3 regions of the Erwinia sp. genome follow, and region 3 is predicted to be linked to each of the others. Evidence: riboswitches for the same ligand, from Rfam matches in the RefSeq annotation. Region 3 holds a riboswitch; each other region holds the start of a gene.

Region 1 (6,831 bases), on a different contig from region 3:
CGTAAATAAGACGGGTTGAAGGGGATGACGTCGCTTGTCCCCTTTTGTTCCAATAAGGTGACAGAACCCGATAAGGCGCCTAAAAGCTCTCTTCCTGGGGCTGCTGCCGACAAAGGTCTTCCGGCGTGGCCAGCAGCAGCTGCGTGCCGCCAGGCGCTTCCAGCCAGGCAATACTGAGCGGTTTATCTGAGCCCTGTTGATGTTGGGTAATATAATGCACGGCATTGCTGTCAAAACCAGGCGAGGCTTTACCGCCTTCACACAGCCTGACTACGCCGGAAGGCGTCCATACCCCCTGAATCAGCCTTACGCGTCCTCGTAACAAATCATCGCTAATCGTTAGCATACGTCCGGCTTCAAACTGATAAAGCGCGATCGCATCGGCCGTCAGCGCTTCTCGCCGCTGTGCCAGCTGACGCTGCATAAAACTCAGGCGTCCGCGTTGATCAAACCTCAGCGTCACGCTTTCAGGATGCGCACCCACGGTTTGGCGTTCAACAGAAATGAGTTTGCCCTGTTGCCATTGATAATCGGTGGTTTCCGTTACCGGCTCGGTGAAAGGGGTGTAGACCGTCTGCAAATGGGTTGACTGGGAAGCATGCGTTTTGCGCCAGATACGCACAGTGCCGCGATCGGCCAGATAGCCGCTAGCGGTAAAATCAGGTGGCGGCGAGCTACAGCCTGCTAACAGCAGCAGGAGCGGCAAAAGGGAGCGGGAGAAAAAGTTCACAAGCTGTCCTGGGAGAAACAGCTAAAAAGCCTTAACAAAAGGGGCTTAACGCCCCCCTGTTTAAAACTTTTCACTGTCGATTATTTAACAGCGTCTTTCAGAGCTTTACCAGAAACGAATGCCGGTACGTTTGCAGCTGCAATTTTGATTTCGTTGCCGGTCTGCGGGTTGCGGCCAGTACGCTCAGCACGGTGGTTAACTTTGAAAGTACCAAAACCAACCAGTTGTACAGCATCACCTTCTTTCAGAGACTCAGTAATCGCAGCCAGAGTGGATTCCAGTGCAGCTTTAGCCTGGGTCTTAGACAGGTCCGCTTTGTCCGCAATTACATCAATCAGTTGAGTCTTGTTCATAAGTTATCCTTACAGTGTATTTATCGCTTGCTAAGCATCGAGTGCGAGGGAAAAACCAGTTTCTGGCACTCTCCTGCATACACGCACCGATAGCCACTTTTTTCAGCCCCACAAATGTAGACCAGACTGGGGGCGAATGTGAAGCCTTAAGGCGCTACAAATCAGGCCTGAAGTCACGTTTTATCGCCTTACTGCTGAAAATTTATACCGATATTACTGATCCCTGATTCCCGCAGGTCAGAACGCAGTCCTTTTATCAGTTCCGGATCCCTTTCCTCACAGGCACTGAGCAGGCGAAAAATCTCCCACTGGATGTCCCATTCTTCTTCGACCGCGGGATTCGCTTTTAGCTCTTCCTCGGTCATTTCGCGTTCAGCCTGAGTCATTTCCAGCATGGCAACAGACGTGATTGAAGCTTCGCTAACGGCAATCGCATGTGCCAGCGTTTCACCGCTTAAGCGAGAGTGCAGCAGTTCGCTCAGCGCCACACAGGCATCAATAGCAGGGTAAACGCCGTACAGATCGTAATCCGCCGCCGCCGGGATGGCCTCTTCAAACTTTTCCAGCTGCGAGTCAAAATTCACTTTGGCATCTTTCACCAGCAGCGTTTCCCAGACCAGATCGAGAATGCGGCGATAGATCTGGCCGTCGCCAAACCCGGTCTGACGGCAAAATGCCCAGTAATTGGGATACATACGCTCGCACAGGCAGGCCATAAAAGTAACGTGCTGCCAGCTTTCCAGTTTTTCCAGCCGCAGGTGAATCGGATTACGTAACATGTTGGGATCTCTTAAACAAAAGTGCGCGGGCTGCAGTGTAACCGAAAAGCCCGCGCCTCACACCGTTATAGCAGAGTGCCCAGACGGGCGAAAGCAGGCCGGTTGGACGCTACGGCATCGGCCCAGCGCGTCGGTTCCGGCAAGCGGTAGCCCTGCAGGCAGGTTTCAACCCAGTGCAGCGCTGTATCGGCGCTGACGCGGTGGCCCGGCGAAATAAACAGAGGATTGCAGCGTTTTTTGCTGCGCAATACCCAGCCAATCTGCTCGCCCTTATCGATCAGCGGCTGCCGGGAACCCGGCTCGTCGCCTAACGGCTCGAACTTGCCGCACAGCCGGCTTTTCGCCACGCCGATAGTCGGCACATCCACCAGCAGGCCAAAATGGCTGGCAACGCCAAGGCGGCGAGGATGCGCAATGCCCTGACCATCCACAAACAGCAGATCGGGTTTTTGCTCCAGCTGCTCCCAGGCGGCCAGTAGAGCAGGATATTCACGAAACGAGAGAAAACCGGGAATATAGGGCATGGTGGTCGCTATCCGCGCGACGCGATGCTCAATCAGCTTCAGCGAGGGATATTCCAGCAACACCAACGCGGCGCGCGTGACCTCACCGCCCTGCTCAAATCCCACATCCGCCCCGGCGATATAGCGTGGCGGCATTACGTCAAAATCATCGGCGCGTACCACTTCTGCCGCACGCGTCGTCTGTTCCTGCTTTAATGCCTGTATATCCATAATTAATCCTGGTGATACTGTCCTGACAGTTTGTGGACGGCCTCCACAAAAGCACCCGCGTGTTCCGGTGGGACATCCTGATGAATGCCGTGACCCAGGTTGAACACGTGGCCCGTGCCGTTGCCGAAGCTCTGAAGAATACCCGCGACTTCCTGCTCAATTCGGGCAGGAGAGGCATAAAGCATAGAAGGATCCATGTTGCCTTGCAGCGCCACCTTGTGACCGACGCGTCGACGTGCCTCGCCAATATCCATGGTCCAGTCCAGACCAAGTGCATCGCAGCCGGTTTCCGCCATCGCTTCCAGCCACTGACCGCCACCTTTGGTAAACAGCGTAACGGGCACGCGGCGACCGTCATTTTCACGCTGCAGGCCATCAACGATTTTGTGCATGTAGTGCAGAGAGAATTGCAGATAATCGCGCCCGGTAAGGACTCCGCCCCAGGTATCGAAAATCATCACCGACTGCGCGCCCGCACGGATCTGGGCATTCAGATAAAGCGTCACGCTGTCGGCCAGCTTATCCAGCATCAGGTGCAGGGTTTCCGGCTCGGCGTACATCATCTTTTTCAGTTTGGTAAAGGCTTTACTGCTGCCGCCTTCGACCATATAGGTCGCCAGCGTCCACGGGCTGCCGGAAAAACCAATCAACGGCACCGCGCCCTGTAAATTTTTACGGATGGTGCGCACGGCATTCATCACATAGCCCAGCTCCTGCTCGGGATCGAAAACGGGCAGTTTTTCTACGTCCGCACGGCAGGTGACAGGGGAAGAAAAGCGTGGCCCTTCGCCCGCTTCAAAATAGAGTCCCAGCCCCATCGCATCCGGGATGGTCAGGATATCAGAGAAGAGGATCGCCGCGTCCAGCGCGTAGCGACGCAGCGGTTGCAGCGTGACTTCACAGGCCAGCTCAGCATTTTTACACAGCGACATAAAGTCGCCGGCCTGGGCGCGCGTCGCCTTGTATTCCGGCAAATACCGTCCGGCCTGACGCATCATCCACACGGGCGTAACGTCTACCGGCTGACGCAGCAGAGCACGCAAATAACGATCGTTCTTCAGTTCACTCATCTTCAGGACTCTTTTTCATTCAGACGCACAGTATATCAGTTATTCCACAGCGGCGCGGCAGAGCGCGACGGTGTCTTCTATCAGTCGACGCGCCACCGTTCCCGCTGGCGGCAGCGACGGCAAAGCGTCGAAGCGATACCAGTTAGCGTCCAGCAGCTCTTTAGGATCGATGTTGATCTCGCCACTGTCGTAATCGGCCATAAATGCCATCATCAGGGACTGCGGGAAAGGCCAGGGCTGCGAAGAAACATAGCGCAGGTTTTTCACCCGGATGCCGCTCTCTTCCATGACTTCGCGCGCCACGGTCTGCTCCAGCGTTTCACCCACCTCAACAAAACCAGCCAGCACCGTGTAGATGCCGTTGCGGTGTCGGGTATGCTGTGCCAGCAGGATCTCATCATCACGCCGGATAGCTACGATGATACAGGGCGCAATTTGCGGATAGTAGCGCTGGCGGCAATGACTGCACAGGCAGGCCCATTCCGTTTTACTGCGAGACATCGAATGGCCGCAGTAACCGCACCACTGGTGCGAGCGGTAAAATTCCGCCAGCTGAATACCGCGTCCCGCCAGCTGAAACAGCGCGGGATCCTGATCGAGCAGCTGTCGCAGCGATGCCATTCCTTCTGGCCGATTTTCGTTAATCAGCCTTACCGGTTCACCCTGCCACTCCCCTATCGGTGCACCCTTCGAGCCGACCAGGCCTAAATCTTGTGCATTTCCGTACGGTAATTGACCTTTTGGCAGCCAAATTTTCTGTTCGTGGCTGACAATCCACCAGCCAGCGTCTACGCTTGAAATCTCAAGTTCCATAAATTGCTCATCCTCACTTCACGCACTTACCGGATTGGGATAGACAGTTAAAATAACACTTTTTGGAGTCACTCATGCTTGACCAGCTGGAAGTTTTGGCCTCGCGCGTAGGCGGATGCAGCGAACTGGTAGACTTTTGCCTTCACTCACGCAAGCAGCTGTTAGTTGCTTATTATCAAATGGTTGGCATGAAGCCTAACAAAGAATCGCTGACCACGCTCGACGAAGAGGCGCTGGATAACTTCTGTCAAAGCCTGGTTGATTATCTCTCAACTGGCCACTTTACGGCATACGAGCGCTTTATTCAGGAAATGGAAGGAACCGAGCAGCTGGCCAAAGCGGCGCTGATTTATCCTTCCCTACAGTCCAATACCGAACAGATTATGGGTATTTACGACGCGCACCTGGAAAACGCCATCGATCACGATAACTATCTGGAATTCCAGCAGGCGCTGTCGATTGTCGGCGAAGCGCTGGAAGCCCGCTTCACGCTGGAAGATAAATTCATTCAGCTGGCGCTGGAAAAGTATATGGGGAAGCCCGCAGCCAATGATTCTGCAATGGCCCGTCCTGCCTGAAAAGTTCTCCGTTTAAATTCTTGAGCTTTCCATAACGTCCCTTTATGCTGAAAAGGCAATCAGATGATTGCCCCTGGCGAAAGCCAGATGTCTTCTTGTCGGAGTGCCCCTCGGGGCTGAGACCGTTAATTCGGGATCCGCGGAACCTGATCAGGTTAGAACCTGCGAAGGGAACAAGAGTAAAGATCCAGGTTGGGGCTATCGGCCCCGCGCTTACTCCTCCGAACTCCGGACAAGCAAATTTCCCTTAAGTCAGGAACTTGCTATGTCTACCCAGGTTAAGAAATCCAACCGACGCGAACAGCGCGCTGAAGCCCAACAGTTTATCGCCGCTTTACAAGGCACCGCCTTCCCCCATTCCAAACGTATTTATCTGACCGGATCGCGAGCCGATCTGCGCGTGCCGATGCGTGAAATTCAGCTCTCGCCCACCCCTGTTGGCGGCAGTAAAGAAAACCCGCTGTTCGAAGAAAACGAGCCAGTACCGGTTTACGATACCGCCGGACCTTATGGCGATCCCGACGCCGTTATTGACGTCCATGCCGGCATCGCCAGGCTGCGCGAAAGCTGGATTGCAGAACGTGCCGATACGCAATCGATTGAGCAACTGAGTTCTGTTTATACGCAGCAGCGCCTGGCGGACGCAGGACTGGATCATCTGCGCTTTGATAATTTGCCCCGTCCGCGTTGCGCACAGGCTGGCCGCCGCGTCACCCAACTTCACTACGCACGCCAGGGCATTATCACGCCGGAAATGGAATTTATTGCACTGCGCGAAAATATGGGCCGCGAACGCATTCGCAGCGAAGCGCTATTGCAACAGCATCCGGGAGAGAGCTTCGGCGCAAGGCTGCCGGAAAACATCACCGCCGATTTTGTTCGGCAGGAGGTGGCCGCCGGACGCGCTATTATCCCGGCCAATATCAACCATCCTGAATCGGAGCCGATGATTATCGGCCGCCATTTTCTGGTGAAAATTAACGCCAATATCGGCAACTCTGCGGTCAGTTCCTCCATCGAGGAAGAAGTCGAAAAGCTGGTCTGGTCGGTGCGCTGGGGGGCGGATACGGTAATGGACCTCTCTACCGGGCGGAATATTCATGAAACCCGCGAGTGGATCCTGCGCAACAGTCCGGTGCCGATTGGCACGGTGCCCATCTATCAGGCGTTGGAAAAGGTTAACGGCGTGGCGGAAAACCTCAACTGGGAAGTGTTCCGCGACACGCTGCTGGAGCAGGCTGAACAAGGCGTGGATTACTTCACTATTCATGCGGGCGTGCTGCTGCGATATGTGCCGATGACGGCAAAACGCCTGACCGGCATCGTTTCGCGTGGGGGATCCATTATGGCGAAGTGGTGCCTGTCGCATCATCGTGAAAGCTTTCTCTACGAACGCTTTCGTGATATCTGCGAGATCTGTGCCGCTTACGATGTCTCGCTGTCGCTGGGCGACGGCCTGCGCCCCGGCTCGATACAGGATGCCAATGACGAGGCGCAGTTTGCCGAGCTGCGCACGCTGGGCGAACTGACAAAAATTGCCTGGGAGTATGACGTGCAGGTGATGATTGAAGGCCCGGGACATGTGCCGATGCAAATGATCAGACGCAATATGACCGAGCAGCTTGAGCACTGCCATGAAGCGCCTTTCTATACCCTCGGCCCGCTGACTACCGATATTGCGCCAGGCTACGACCATTTCACTTCCGGTATTGGCGCGGCGATGATTGGCTGGTTTGGCTGCGCCATGCTGTGCTACGTCACGCCGAAAGAGCAC
Region 2 (6,831 bases), on a different contig from region 3:
GGATCAGTAGCAGCAGGGGAATGATCACCGCCATGGAAATCAGGAGCGGATTAAGCAGGGAAATTTTAACCTTCGCTGCCACCCGGCGTGCGCCGAAAAAGACCAGCATGGTCAGGGGCAGAGACCACCAGATATCACTCATCGCCGACTCCTTTCACTTTACCGTGCAGCTTGTGCGAAACCAGCCCTACGGTCAGTAAAACGATAAAGGTACTGACCACGCAGGAAACCACTATCGGACCGAACTGCGCGCTGAGCAGATCGGTATACCCCATTACGCCGACGCTTATCGGCACGAAGAGCAGCGCCATATAGCGGATCAGCAGCAGGCTGCCGGGCCGTACCCAGTCGGGCGGCAGGAGTTGAAAAGCCAGCAGGAAAAACAGGATCAGCATACCGATAATGCTGCCTGGAATCGTTACCGGCAGCAGCAGCGCCAGCGCGTTGCCGGCATAAAGGCAGAGATAAATAATCACAAAAGCGCGCAGATAGCGCCAGATGACCAACAGTACGGTACGCATGATAAGCTCCGGTTTTGCAACGCATTAATCATACGATCGGCGGGGGAAATGTGCCAGAGATCACAGGGCATGTAAAAAAAGCGGGCGAATCGCTTCGCCCGTCTTCGGTACTTATTTTACCTGCATCCCAGGCTGGGCGCCGCTGTCTGGCGAAAGCAGGAAGATCTCTTTACCGCCGGGACCGGCAGCCATCACCATGCCTTCTGAGATGCCGAAGCGCATCTTCCGCGGTGCAAGGTTGGCCACCATGATGGTCAGGCGGCCGTTCAATACTGACGGATCCGGATAGGCGGTGCGAATACCGGAGAAGATATTGCGGGTTTCTCCCCCCAGATCCAGCGTCAGGCGCAGCAGCTTATCGGAGCCTTCCACAAACTCCGCGTTCTGGATCAGCGCGATACGCATATCCACTTTTGCGAAGTCGTCAAAGGTAATGGTTTCCTGAAGGGGCGCATCTGCCAGCGGGCCGGTCAGCACCGGTTTATTGGCGGCTGCCGCATCCTCTTTCGAAGCCTCAGTCAGCGCGTTAACCTTGTCCATCTCAATGCGGTTATACAGCGCTTTAAAGGTGGAAAGCGTGTGGTCACGCAGGGGGTGCGCAATACCGTCCCAGCTTAGCTCCTGATTCAGGAAGGCTTCGGCGCGCTTGCTCAGCGTAGGCAGCACCGGCTTCAGCCAGGTCATCAGCACACGGAACATATTGATGCCCATCGAGCAGATTGCCTGCAGATCGGCATCGCGGCCTTCCTGCTTCGCCACGACCCACGGTGCCTGCTCGTCAACGTAGCGGTTTGCAACGTCCGCCATCGCCATGATTTCACGCACCGCACGGCCAAACTCACGGCTTTGCCAGGCTTCCGCGATGCTGGCGGAAGCATCCACAAAGGACTGATACAGAGCCGGATCGGCCAGTTCGCTGGAGAGCTGACCGCCAAAGCGTTTGTTGATAAAGCCCGCATTGCGGGACGCCAGGTTAACCACTTTATTGACGATATCGGCATTCACACGCTGAACGAAATCTTCCAGATTCAGGTCAATATCGTCGATACGCGAAGAGAGCTTGGCGGCATAGTAGTAGCGCAGGCTATCGGCATCCAGGTGCTGCAGCCATGTGCTGGCCTTGATAAAGGTGCCGCGTGACTTGGACATTTTCGCCCCGTTAACCGTCACATAACCGTGGACAAACAGGTTATTCGGTTTGCGGAAGTTGCTGCCTTCCAGCATCGCCGGCCAGAACAGGCTGTGGAAGTAGACAATATCTTTACCGATAAAGTGATACAGCTCCGCCTCGGAATCTTTTTTCCAGAAAGCGTCGAAATCGATGTCGCCACGTTTGTCGCAGAGGTTTTTAAACGAGCCCATATAGCCGATAGGCGCATCCAGCCAGACGTAGAAATATTTGCCCGGCGCACCCGGGATTTCAAAGCCAAAGTAGGGCGCATCACGGGAAATATCCCACTGCTGCAGACCGGATTCGAACCACTCCTGCATTTTGTTGGCCACCTGCTCCTGCAGGGCGCCGGAACGGGTCCAGGCCTGCAGCATGGCGCTGAACTCCGGCAGATCGAAAAAGAAATGTTCGGAGTCGCGCAGGACCGGCGTCGCGCCGGAAACCACGGATTTAGGATCGATCAGTTCGGTCGGGCTGTAGGTTGCGCTGCAGACTTCGCAGTTATCGCCATACTGATCCGGCGCTTTACATTTCGGGCAGGTGCCTTTGACAAAGCGATCCGGCAGGAACATGCCTTTTTCCGGGTCATAGAGCTGTGAAATGGTGCGGTTCTTAATGAAACCGTTCTCTTTTAAACGGGTATAAATCAGCGCCGACAGCTCGCGGTTCTCGTCGCTGTGCGTGGAGTGATAGTTATCGTAGCTGATGTTGAAACCGGCAAAGTCATTCTGATGTTCCTGACTCATTTCGGCAATCATCTGCTCAGGCGCGATGCCCATCTGCTGAGCTTTCAGCATGATTGGCGTACCGTGCGCATCGTCAGCACAGATGAAGTAAACCTCGTTGCCGCGCATTCGCTGGTAACGGACCCAAATATCCGCCTGGATATGCTCGAGCATGTGGCCGAGATGAATAGAACCGTTGGCGTAAGGGAGTGCGCACGTTACCAATATTTTTTTCGCGACTTGAGTCATAGTGAGACTTGCTATACCTGTTTAAAATAGGGGGTTCTGATGTTACCCGAAAGGCCCGGCCTGCGTAAACAACGCCGCGCCGACCGTGCCGTTTTTTACTGCCTGCCGCCTTGCCTTATCTGATATGCTCTGAATAACGTCACAGAAAAAAAGGAGCCGGGATGATGCAACAATCCCCACATTCACCTGAAGCGCTGCGCGCGATAGTGATGGGCGTTTTAACCACGTTTGAACATCCGACGCTGCGGCGCAATCTCACCGCGTTGAAAGCGCTGCACCATTGCGCGCTGTTGGACAACACCCTGCATATTGAACTGCTGATGCCTTTCCCCTGGCACAGCGGTTTTGAAGCGCTAAAAGAGAGTGCCAGCGCGGAGCTGCTGCGGCTGACTAACGCTACGGCTATTAGCTGGAAGCTGAGCCTGGATATCGCCACGCTGAAAAGAGTGAAGAATCAGCCGGGCGTGAAGGGCGTGAAAAATGTGATTGCCGTCAGTTCCGGCAAGGGCGGCGTGGGTAAATCGAGCACCGCGGTGAATCTGGCGCTGGCGTTAATGGCCGAAGGCGCGAAAGTGGGCCTGCTGGATGCGGACATCTATGGCCCGTCGATTCCCGATATGCTCGGCACGCAAAACGAACGGCCTACTTCACCGGACGGCACGCATATGGCGCCGATTATGGCGCATGGCCTGGCAACCAACTCTATCGGCTATCTGGTGACCGATGATAACGCGATGGTGTGGCGCGGCCCGATGGCCAGTAAAGCACTCATGCAGCTTTTGAATGAAACGCTGTGGCCGGATCTGGACTACCTGATCCTGGATATGCCGCCGGGCACGGGGGATATTCAGCTGACGCTGGCGCAAAACGTGCCGGTGACCGGCGCGCTGGTGGTGACCACGCCGCAGGATATCGCGCTGATTGACGCCCGTAAGGGGATCGTCATGTTTGAAAAGGTCAGCGTGCCGGTGTTGGGCATCGTTGAGAACATGAGCGTGCACGTCTGTAGCCAGTGTGGTCATCACGAGCCGATCTTTGGGAGCGGCGGCGCGCTGGCGCTGGCCGAGCAGTACCATACGCGCCTGCTAAGTCAGCTGCCGCTGCATATTACGCTGCGGGAAGATTTGGACGACGGAATGCCGACGGTGGTACGCCGTCCCGACAGCGAATTTACCTGGCTTTATCGACAGCTTGCCGGCCAGGTCGCTGCCCAGCTTTATTGGGATGGCGAAGTGATCCCGGACGATATCGCTTTTCGCGTAGTGTGACGGCAAATTGACGGGGGACGGGCGTATAGGGCGCCCGCAAGATTGTTTGTACCCGGTATCAGCCCGTGGTTAAGCTGATAGCCAGCGGCAAAGGCAGATCGACATGTCGTTAACCCGCCCCTGCGCGAACGGTCTGTTTATCCAGCCAGCCCGCTGCAGTAAACGCCGCCGTGCTTAAATTTTTCAGTGGCCTGACGGGCTTCTCAGAGGTTTTACAACACGTAATGCAGCAGCAGATATTCTCCCTGGTCGCCTTCGCCGCTGCTGATAACCTGCCAGCCGTGACGCTGATAAAAAGCCAGCGCCCGGCTGTTTGCCTTCAGGCATTTTAATGCGCCGGTGGAGGTAAAGCCTGCCTGCACCGCGTCCAGCAGCTCGCTGCCGATGCCCTGACCCTGATACGCAGGATCGACAAATAAACTGTGCAGAAAATTGTCAGCGGGCAGCAGGGCGGCAAATCCCGTACGGTGGCCGTCGTGCTCGGCGACCAGAACGCGCTCGCCCAGCGTCGTCCGATCAAAATCCTCCAGCTGCCAGTCGCTGCCGTCGAGCCAGTGCCAGTTCGCCTTGCGTGCAGCCAAAAACAGCGTGCGCAGAAAGGGACGATCGGCTTCGATAAAGGCGCGTACCGTCATCGGTTGTCTCCCCAAACGGGCTTAACGTGCCTTTCGCTGTCGATACCCGTCCCGCGGTAGTCGTAGTCGATTTTGCCTGCTTCAAAAAGCTGATCTAACAGGCGGAAATTATCCGGCGGCGTGACGTTGCAGCGGCTGTTCAGCACGGTATCCCGAATGGTGAAGGCGCGATCGCCGCGCGCTATCTGCTGGAGATAATGCAGCATTTGCAGCGCCGCAACGCTGATGCCGTATTGTTCATTAAGCGGTCTTGTCATCTTACTTCTCGTCAGGACAGGATGGCGAACTTTATCAAAAGCCGCTAAGAGATCGGAGATTATGACGCAAAAAATCCCGACGGCAAAAGCGGCCGCCGGTAAATAATCAGAAATTCACCGTCATGCCGCCAGCCAGCAGCCAGTCGTTGGCGCCTTACTGTTGCAGCCTGCGCTGATCTTTACTGCTGTCCAGTTCAGCATGATTTGCGGCGGCGGCGGCGTCAGCGCATTAACGCCATGCCATGCCCAGCGCTCCTTACCCTGGGTAACCGCGTCTTTATGCCAGTACAACGTGCCGTTGCTCTAAGTGTCAGTGATATCGGGATCGCTGCTGGCCGCCATCGCCTGCGCGACGAAATCATCCTGAATAAAGAGGATATAGGAACGCAGGGAGTAGGGGCCCACGCCGCGTCAGAGGTCAGCACGGCCGCCAGTTTCCAGTTTTTTTCTTCATTATCGTAAACCAATCGGGCTGCCGCTGTCCCCTGCCCGCGAGGCGTTAGCGAGGCGTCCTGCGCTTGCGTAAAACGGCGCATTTCCCTATGCTGGCAAGCACTACGACTCGGGGTGCCCTTCCTTGTGAAGGCTGAGAAATACCCGTTGAACCTGAACTGGATAATGCCAGCGGAGGGAAGTCAGATGCTTTATTGCATCGCCTTCTTGATCGCCGGTTGGGAGCGCTATGATCCAACCTTCTCGCTATACGGCCAGTCCGGCCGCCTCTCTTGCCGTTTTCCGCCAGCAGTCACCGCTGGTTCACTGCCTGACTAATGACGTGGTACAAAGCCTGACGGCCAACGTGCTGCTGGCGCTGGACGCGTCGCCCGTCATGGTGACTGAACCTGTGGAAGCGGCACAATTTAGCGCCATTGCAGATGCCGTGCTGATCAACGTCGGCACGCTGACCGCTGCACGTAGCGAAGCGATGCTGGCCGCGGTGGAAGGCGCGACCGCGGCAGGCCGACCCTGGACGCTGGATCCGGTTGCCGTCGGCGCGCTGACTTTTCGCAGCGATTTTTGCCAGCGGCTGCTGGCTTATCGTCCTGCCGCCATTCGCGGCAACGCCTCTGAAATTATGGCGCTGGCCCGTCAGGCGGTTTCCGGCCGCGGCGTCGACAGCCAGCACGATCCGGCTGCTGCCCTTGAAGCCGCTATTCAGCTGGCGCAGTCCGGCGGTACGGTAGTCGTGGTTACAGGCGAAACGGACTACGTTACCGATGGACGGCGGCTGCTGGCGGTATCGGGCGGGTCTCCGCTGATGACCCGGGTGGTGGGAACGGGTTGTGCACTTTCCGCCGTAGTGGCAGCGTTTTGCGCGCTGCCGGGCGACAGGCTGCTGCATATCGCTGCCGCCTGTCGGGTAATGAGCCAGGCGGGCGAGCAGGCAGCGGCAGCGGCCAGCGGGCCGGGCACCTTTGAACCGCTGTTTCTTGATGCGCTTTACGGTCTGCACAAGGAGGCCGTATGAGAGTCAATGCCCTGACGATTGCCGGAACGGATCCCAGTGGTGGTGCCGGGATTCAGGCCGATTTGAAAACGTTTTCCGCGCTGGGGGCCTACGGCACCAGCGTCATCACCGCGCTGGTGGCACAAAATACCTGCGGTGTGCAGGCCGTCTATCCCATCGCAGCCGACTTTGTTGCGGCGCAGCTCGCCTCGGTGTTGGATGATGTACGCATCGACAGCGTGAAAATCGGCATGTTGCAGGACAGCGATATTGTGGAAGCGGTCGCTGCAGGATTGGCGACGGCAGCTATTCCCTGGCGGGTACTGGATACGGTGATGCTGGCGAAAAGCGGCGATCCGCTGCTTTCGCGGCGCGCCGTAGCGACGCTGCGGGAAAAACTGCTGCCGCAGGTGTCGATTATCACCCCGAATCTGCCGGAAGCTGCCGCGCTGCTGGATTGTTTACCGGCGCGCAACGAGCACGAAATGCTGCAGCAGGGCAGGGCGCTGCTGGCGCTTGGCTGTCAGGCGGTACTGATGAAAGGCGGCCATCTAAGCG
Region 3 (5,789 bases):
CGTTATAAGGATGCGGAAGGAGAGATCCCCGATCCGGAATTTATCCTGAATAAGCCTGTTTTCCGCGGTGCCAGCATTATGCTGACGCGGGAAAACTTCGGCTGCGGTTCTTCGCGCGAACATGCCCCCTGGGCACTCACCGACTACGGCATTCGGGCGATCATCGGCAGCGATTTCGCCGATATTTTTGCCAATAATTCGTTTAATAACCAGCTGCTGCTGGTCACGTTAAGCGAAGAAGACGTAGAGGTGCTTTTCCAACAGGTGGCCGCCGAGCCGGGCATCCGCTTTACCGTGGATTTGGAAAAACAGGAAGTGGTGGCGGGCGATAAGCATTATGCTTTCAGCATTGATGCTTTCCGCCGTCACTGCCTGCTTAACGGGCTGGACAGTATTGGCCTGACGCTGCAGCATGACGCCAGCATCAGCGATTATGAACGCCGCCAGCCGGCCTTTTTACGCTAGCGCCAGCAGGTTAAAAGCGGTCCACGCACGTTTCGCCAGGGCCGCTTCCCCTCCCTCACACATTCTTGACCTTAGCCGACATCGCCAGCGCCGCCACCGAGAGGATCAGCGCGCCCCAGTAAACCGAATAGTGGCCAAATGTTTCTGCCAGCGCGCCCTGTAGTACGCCTGCCAGGATCACGCCGGTTGAGATGCTATTAGTGAAAAGCGTGGTGGCCGCCCCGGGTCTGCCAGGCATCAGATCCTGAAAATAGAGCATCCCAATCCCGGCGATGATGCCGATAAAAATAGCGTTGAAAATCTGTAGCGCCAGCAGCGCGGCCCGCGTGTGGAACAGCACCAGACCCAGATAAAACAGCACGCCTGCTGCCACGGCAAACAGCATCATATTGCGCTTGCCGAAACGTTTAACGTAGTGCCCGGCCAGCAGCATCGCCGGGATCTCCAGGCCCGCCGCCACGCCCATCAACAGGCCCGCAAGCCTGTCCGGCAGGCCCAGCACGCTGCTGATATACAGAGGCATATCAATAATATACATAGTGTTGCAGGTCCACATCAGCAGCGAGGCGATAAATAACAGGCGCACATCCCTGTTTTTCCACGCGCTGATTTGGGTGATCACCACGTCCGGCGCCTGTTCAACCCTTGCCACAGAGGGCAGCGCAAACCAGATCAGCGCGATGCAGAGCACAAACAGCCCTGCAGCTACGGAAAACATGGTGGTAAAGCCGTAGTTCAGCGCCAGTGCAAAGGAAAGCGGTGGGCCAATTACCCATGCCAGCGAGAGCTGGGCGCGCATAACCGAGCTGAACATTACAACTTCACGCGCGGAGCTGTCCGCATATTCACGCGCCAGCGCAAAGATTTGCGGCATGGCAACGCTGGCCAACGCCGACAGCAGCACGCCAAAAGTGATCAGCGTCAGGTAGTGACGATTGAAGGCGAACAACAGCGCATTCCCTACCGCCATCAGGCAACAAAACAGGATCAGCATGCGCCGATCGCCACGGTCATCCGATCGTTTCGCCAGCAGCAGGCTGACGGCAATACCGGCAATCGCGTTCACGGTATAAAACAGCCCCACCCAGAATGGCCGTTCGCCGACTTCGCGCGTCAAAAACAGGCTCAGCGTGGGGGCCTGCAGCGCACCCGCAATCCCCACCATAAAAGAGACGGCCATAAAAGCCAGGTAAACAGGGTTAAGACGACGGCGACGCGTTAGCAGCGATTTCATACCACATCCCTTGCAATAAAAGAGGCCTGCATGCAGGCGCAAACAGCAAGCATAGAAGAAAAAGCAAAATGAAAAAAGCCAGCGGGCAAGACGCCTGCTGGCTGGTGAAAATACACCCTACTCAGATATAAAGTCTTGAAAGCGCGCCATTCAAAAGAATGCCTCCCGCCCTTTCATCGTGAAGCAGTATGGGCTTAATATGGGGCAGAAAAAACAGGCGACTTTTCAAAAAGAGTTCCCCTTTTATGCAATCGACACGTTTACAACAGCAGTTTATCCGGCTCTGGCAAAGCTGTGAGGGTCAGCCGCAGGCTACCACACTCGATAGTCTGGCGCTTCAGCTCAGCTGTTCACGTCGCCACATGCGCAATCTACTTGGCGCGATGCAAGAGGCAGGCTGGCTGACGTGGCAGGCCGAGGCCGGGCGCGGCAAACGCTCGATGCTGACGTTTCACTATACGGGCCTTGCGCTTCAGCAGCAGCGGGCAGAAGACCTGCTGGAGCAGGATCGTATCGATCAGCTGGTGCAGCTGGTTGGCGACAAAAATACCGTGCGGCAAATGCTGCTCTCTCATCTGGGCCGGAGCTTTCGTCAGGGTAAACATATCCTGCGAGTGCTCTATTATCGTTCTCTGCTTAACCTGAACCCGGCGACCGCGCTGCGCCGCTCGGAAACGCATCTGGCCAGGCAGATTTTCAGCGGTCTGACCCGTATAAATGAGGAAAACGGGGAAATCGAGCCGGATATCGCTCATCACTGGCAAACGATTTCCTCACGGCACTGGCGCTTTTATTTACGGCCCGCCGTGCATTTTCATCACGGCCGCGAAATGGAAATGGCGGATGTGATTGCCACGCTGGAACGGACGCGGGCCCAGCCGCTTTTTGCAAACATTGCACAGATTCACTCTCCTACTCCCTGGACGCTGGATATCCACCTGCATCAGCCTGACCTCTGGCTGCCCTGGCTGCTGGCGGGGGTAAGCGCACTGATCGTGCCGAAAGAGTGGCCTGCTATGCCCGATTTCAGTCGCCAGCCCATCGGGACCGGGCCTTACGCCGTGGTACGCAATCAGCAAAGCCAGCTGAAAATTGAAGCCTTCGATGCCTATTTCGGCTACCGCGCACTGCTTGATGAGGTCAATATTTGGGTATTGCCGGAAATCAGCGAGGAGCTGGTTTATTCGGGCGTCAGGCTGGAAGGCGGCAGCGTGGGTGAAAAATCGGAGGAAAGCCGGCTTGAGGAGGGCTGCTATTTCCTGCTGTTCGACCAGCGTTCGCCCCTGGGGCGTGATGAGCAGATCCGTCGCTGGGTTAGCGCCATCGCCAACCCGATAGCGCTGCTGAGCCATGCCGGAACCGGCTATCAGCGTTACTGGTTTCCGGCCTACGGACTGCTACCGCGCTGGCATCATCGACGCGATTTAGACGTGCCGGAAAAACCGGCGGGCCTGACCTCGCTCACGCTGACCTGGTATGGCGATCATCTTGAGCATCAGGCCATCGCTAATCTTCTCCAGCCGCTGCTGGCTGCGCAGGGCGTGGCGCTGGTAACGAAGCAGGTCGATTATACCCGCTGGCATCAGGGCGAGGCACAGAGCGATATCTGGCTGGGCAGCGCTAACTTTACGCTACCGCTTGAGTTTTCACTATTTGCCCTGTTATATGAAATCCCACTGCTGCAACACTGCGTGCCGATTGACTGGCAGCAGGATGCACAGCGCTGGCGCGAACAGCAATTGTCGCTGGCCGACTGGAGCAGGCAGCAGGTGGCCGACAGCTATCTTCATCCGCTTTTCCATCACTGGCTATTGCTGGAAGGCGAACGCAGTATGCGCGGCGTGCGCATGAACACGCTTGGCTGGTTTGATTTCAAGTCCGCCTGGTTTGCGCCCCCCGAATCATGACGCTTTCGCTACTCTACAGAAATCATTAGAATAACTCGTTCTCAACGGGGTGCGCGGCATCAGCCGACGCTGAGATAAACCCGTCGAACCTGACCCGGCTAATACCGGCGTAGGGATTTGAGAGTGCTTCACCTGCTCAGATCGCGCGTCGCCTGACCATAAAGGAACGCCAAGTGCTAAAAAAAGTCCTGCCTCTGCTGCTGCTTTGCTCGCTTTCTGCCGCTGCTGCCAAACCCGTGCTGACGGTTTACACCTACGATTCTTTCTCTTCCGAATGGGGGCCCGGCCCGGCTATTAAAAAAGCTTTTGAGGTTAACTGTGGTTGTGAGCTGCGCTACGTCACGCTGCCCGACGGTGTCGCGCTATTAAACCGTCTGCGTATGGAAGGAAAAAACAGCCGGGCCGACGTGGTGCTGGGGCTGGATAACAACCTGCTGGATGCGGCGGAAAAAACCGGCCTGTTTGCCGCCAGCGGTGTTGATATCCGCAGCGTCACCGTACCGGGTGGCTGGACAAACAGTACTTTCGTTCCCTATGACTACGGCTGGTTCGCCTTTGTTTACGACAAAACGCGGCTGAAGACGCCACCAAAAAGCCTTAAGGCATTAGTCGAAGGCGACCAGCCGCTGAAGATTATTTATGAAGATCCGCGTACCAGTACGCCAGGTCTGGGCCTGCTGCTGTGGATGCAGAAAGTCTATGGCGATGATGCCCCCGCCGCCTGGCAGAAGCTGGCACAGAAAACCGTTACCGTAACCAAAGGCTGGAGCGAGGCCTATGGCCTGTTCCTGAAGGGCGAAGCAGATATGGTGCTGAGCTACACCACCTCGCCTGCTTATCACCTTATTGAAGAGAAAAAAACCCAGTATGCCGCCGCCGATTTCAGCGAAGGTCACTACCTTCAGGTGGAGGTCGCCGGACAGCTAAAAACCAGCAAACAGCCACAGCTGGCACAGAAGTTTATGCAATTTATGTTGGATAAACCTTTCCAGCAGACTATTCCGCAGGGTAACTGGATGTATCCCGCCGTAGCAGGCAAGCTCCCGGCTGGTTTTGATACGCTTCCTCTGCCGAAAACCACGCTGCAATACTCGTCGCAGGACGTCGCCAGCCATCGCAGCCAGTGGATCAGCGAATGGCAACGCGCCGTCAGCCGCTAGCCCGCCGTCAACCTTCAGGCAGCCTCGTTCCCGGCTGCCTTGCTGCCACGCTACTGGTCACCGTGGCGCTGCTCGCTTTTATCGCGCTTGGGCACAATGCGCCGGTCAGCGTGCGCGCGCTCTGGCAGGACAGCTATCTGTGGCACGTGCTGCGCTTTTCCTTCTGGCAGGCCTTTCTTTCTGCTTTGCTGGCGCTTACGCCTGCCGTGCCGCTGGCGCGGGCGCTCTATCGTCGCCGCTTTCCGGGCCGCGAAATCGTGCTGCGCCTTTGCGCTATGACGCTGGTGCTGCCCGTATTGGTCGCGGTTTTCGGTATCCTCAGCGTCTATGGCCGTACAGGATGGCTGGCAACGCTCTGTGCCTGGCTGGGCGTCGACTACCGCTTCACGCCTTATGGGCTGCAGGGCATTTTGCTGGCGCATGCCTTTTTCAACCTGCCGCTGGCCGCCAGACTGCTGCTGCAAACGCTGGAGCAAATTCCTGCCGAACAGCGTCAGCTGGCAGCGCAGCTGGGCATCACGGGGTGGCATCAGTTTCGGCTGGTCGAGTGGCCCTGGCTACGACGCCAGCTGCTACCGGTGGGTTCGCTGATCTTTATGCTCTGCTTCGCCAGTTTTGCCACCGTGCTGGCGCTGGGTGGCGGCCCCAAGGCCACCACCATTGAACTGGCGATTTTTCAGGCGCTGAACTTTGATTACGATCCTGGCCGCGCGGCCCTTCTGGCGATGCTGCAAATGGTCTGCTGCCTGGGCCTGGTGGTGGTGAGCCAGCGGCTGAGCAAAGCGCTACCGTCGGGTACCACTACTCTGCAAGGCTGGCGAGATCCCCAGGATCACCCGGTCGCGAAGCTGCTGGATGGGGTGCTGGTCTCGCTGCTGCTGCTGCTTGTGGTGCCACCGCTGTTGGCCGTGGTTATCAGCGGCTTAAACAGTAATCTGTTCAGCGTGCTGCAACAGCCGGCGCTCTGGCAGGCGGCTTTTATCTCGCTACGGATCGCGCTTGGCGCTGGGGTGCTCTGCGTGC

The links. Region 3 has a riboswitch for thiamine pyrophosphate ahead of thiB (thiamine ABC transporter substrate binding subunit). Riboswitches for the same ligand answer to the same signal wherever they lie in the genome.
Region 1: another riboswitch for thiamine pyrophosphate. It lies ahead of thiC (phosphomethylpyrimidine synthase ThiC); the one in region 3 lies ahead of thiB (thiamine ABC transporter substrate binding subunit).
Region 2: another riboswitch for thiamine pyrophosphate. It lies ahead of thiM (hydroxyethylthiazole kinase); the one in region 3 lies ahead of thiB (thiamine ABC transporter substrate binding subunit).

The regions. Positions count from the first base shown of each region.
Region 1 is NZ_DALZCD010000030.1:13,179-20,009, reverse strand. It holds gene purD (phosphoribosylamine--glycine ligase) at 1-9, shown strand, start outside; gene RTK32_RS04075 (DUF1481 domain-containing protein) at 80-730, opposite strand; gene hupA (nucleoid-associated protein HU-alpha) at 811-1,083, opposite strand; gene RTK32_RS04065 (YjaG family protein) at 1,272-1,862, opposite strand; gene nfi (deoxyribonuclease V) at 1,928-2,596, opposite strand; gene hemE (uroporphyrinogen decarboxylase) at 2,599-3,666, opposite strand; gene nudC (NAD(+) diphosphatase) at 3,706-4,479, opposite strand; gene rsd (sigma D regulator) at 4,554-5,057, shown strand; TPP riboswitch at 5,147-5,247, shown strand; gene thiC (phosphomethylpyrimidine synthase ThiC) at 5,323-6,831, shown strand, end outside.
Region 2 is NZ_DALZCD010000006.1:13,826-20,656, forward strand. It holds gene RTK32_RS01055 (CidB/LrgB family autolysis modulator) at 1-142, opposite strand, end outside; gene RTK32_RS01060 (CidA/LrgA family protein) at 135-521, opposite strand; gene metG (methionine--tRNA ligase) at 633-2,666, opposite strand; gene apbC (iron-sulfur cluster carrier protein ApbC) at 2,828-3,934, shown strand; gene RTK32_RS01075 (GNAT family N-acetyltransferase) at 4,147-4,569, opposite strand; gene RTK32_RS01080 (hypothetical protein) at 4,566-4,826, opposite strand; gene RTK32_RS01085 (hypothetical protein) at 4,947-5,117, opposite strand; TPP riboswitch at 5,380-5,476, shown strand; gene thiM (hydroxyethylthiazole kinase) at 5,509-6,294, shown strand; gene thiD (bifunctional hydroxymethylpyrimidine kinase/phosphomethylpyrimidine kinase) at 6,291-6,831, shown strand, end outside.
Region 3 is NZ_DALZCD010000248.1:431-6,219, forward strand. It holds gene leuD (3-isopropylmalate dehydratase small subunit) at 1-465, shown strand, start outside; gene RTK32_RS17180 (sugar efflux transporter) at 521-1,699, opposite strand; gene sgrR (HTH-type transcriptional regulator SgrR) at 1,945-3,606, shown strand; TPP riboswitch at 3,642-3,740, shown strand; gene thiB (thiamine ABC transporter substrate binding subunit) at 3,780-4,766, shown strand; partial or broken gene thiP (thiamine/thiamine pyrophosphate ABC transporter permease) at 4,742-5,789, shown strand, end outside.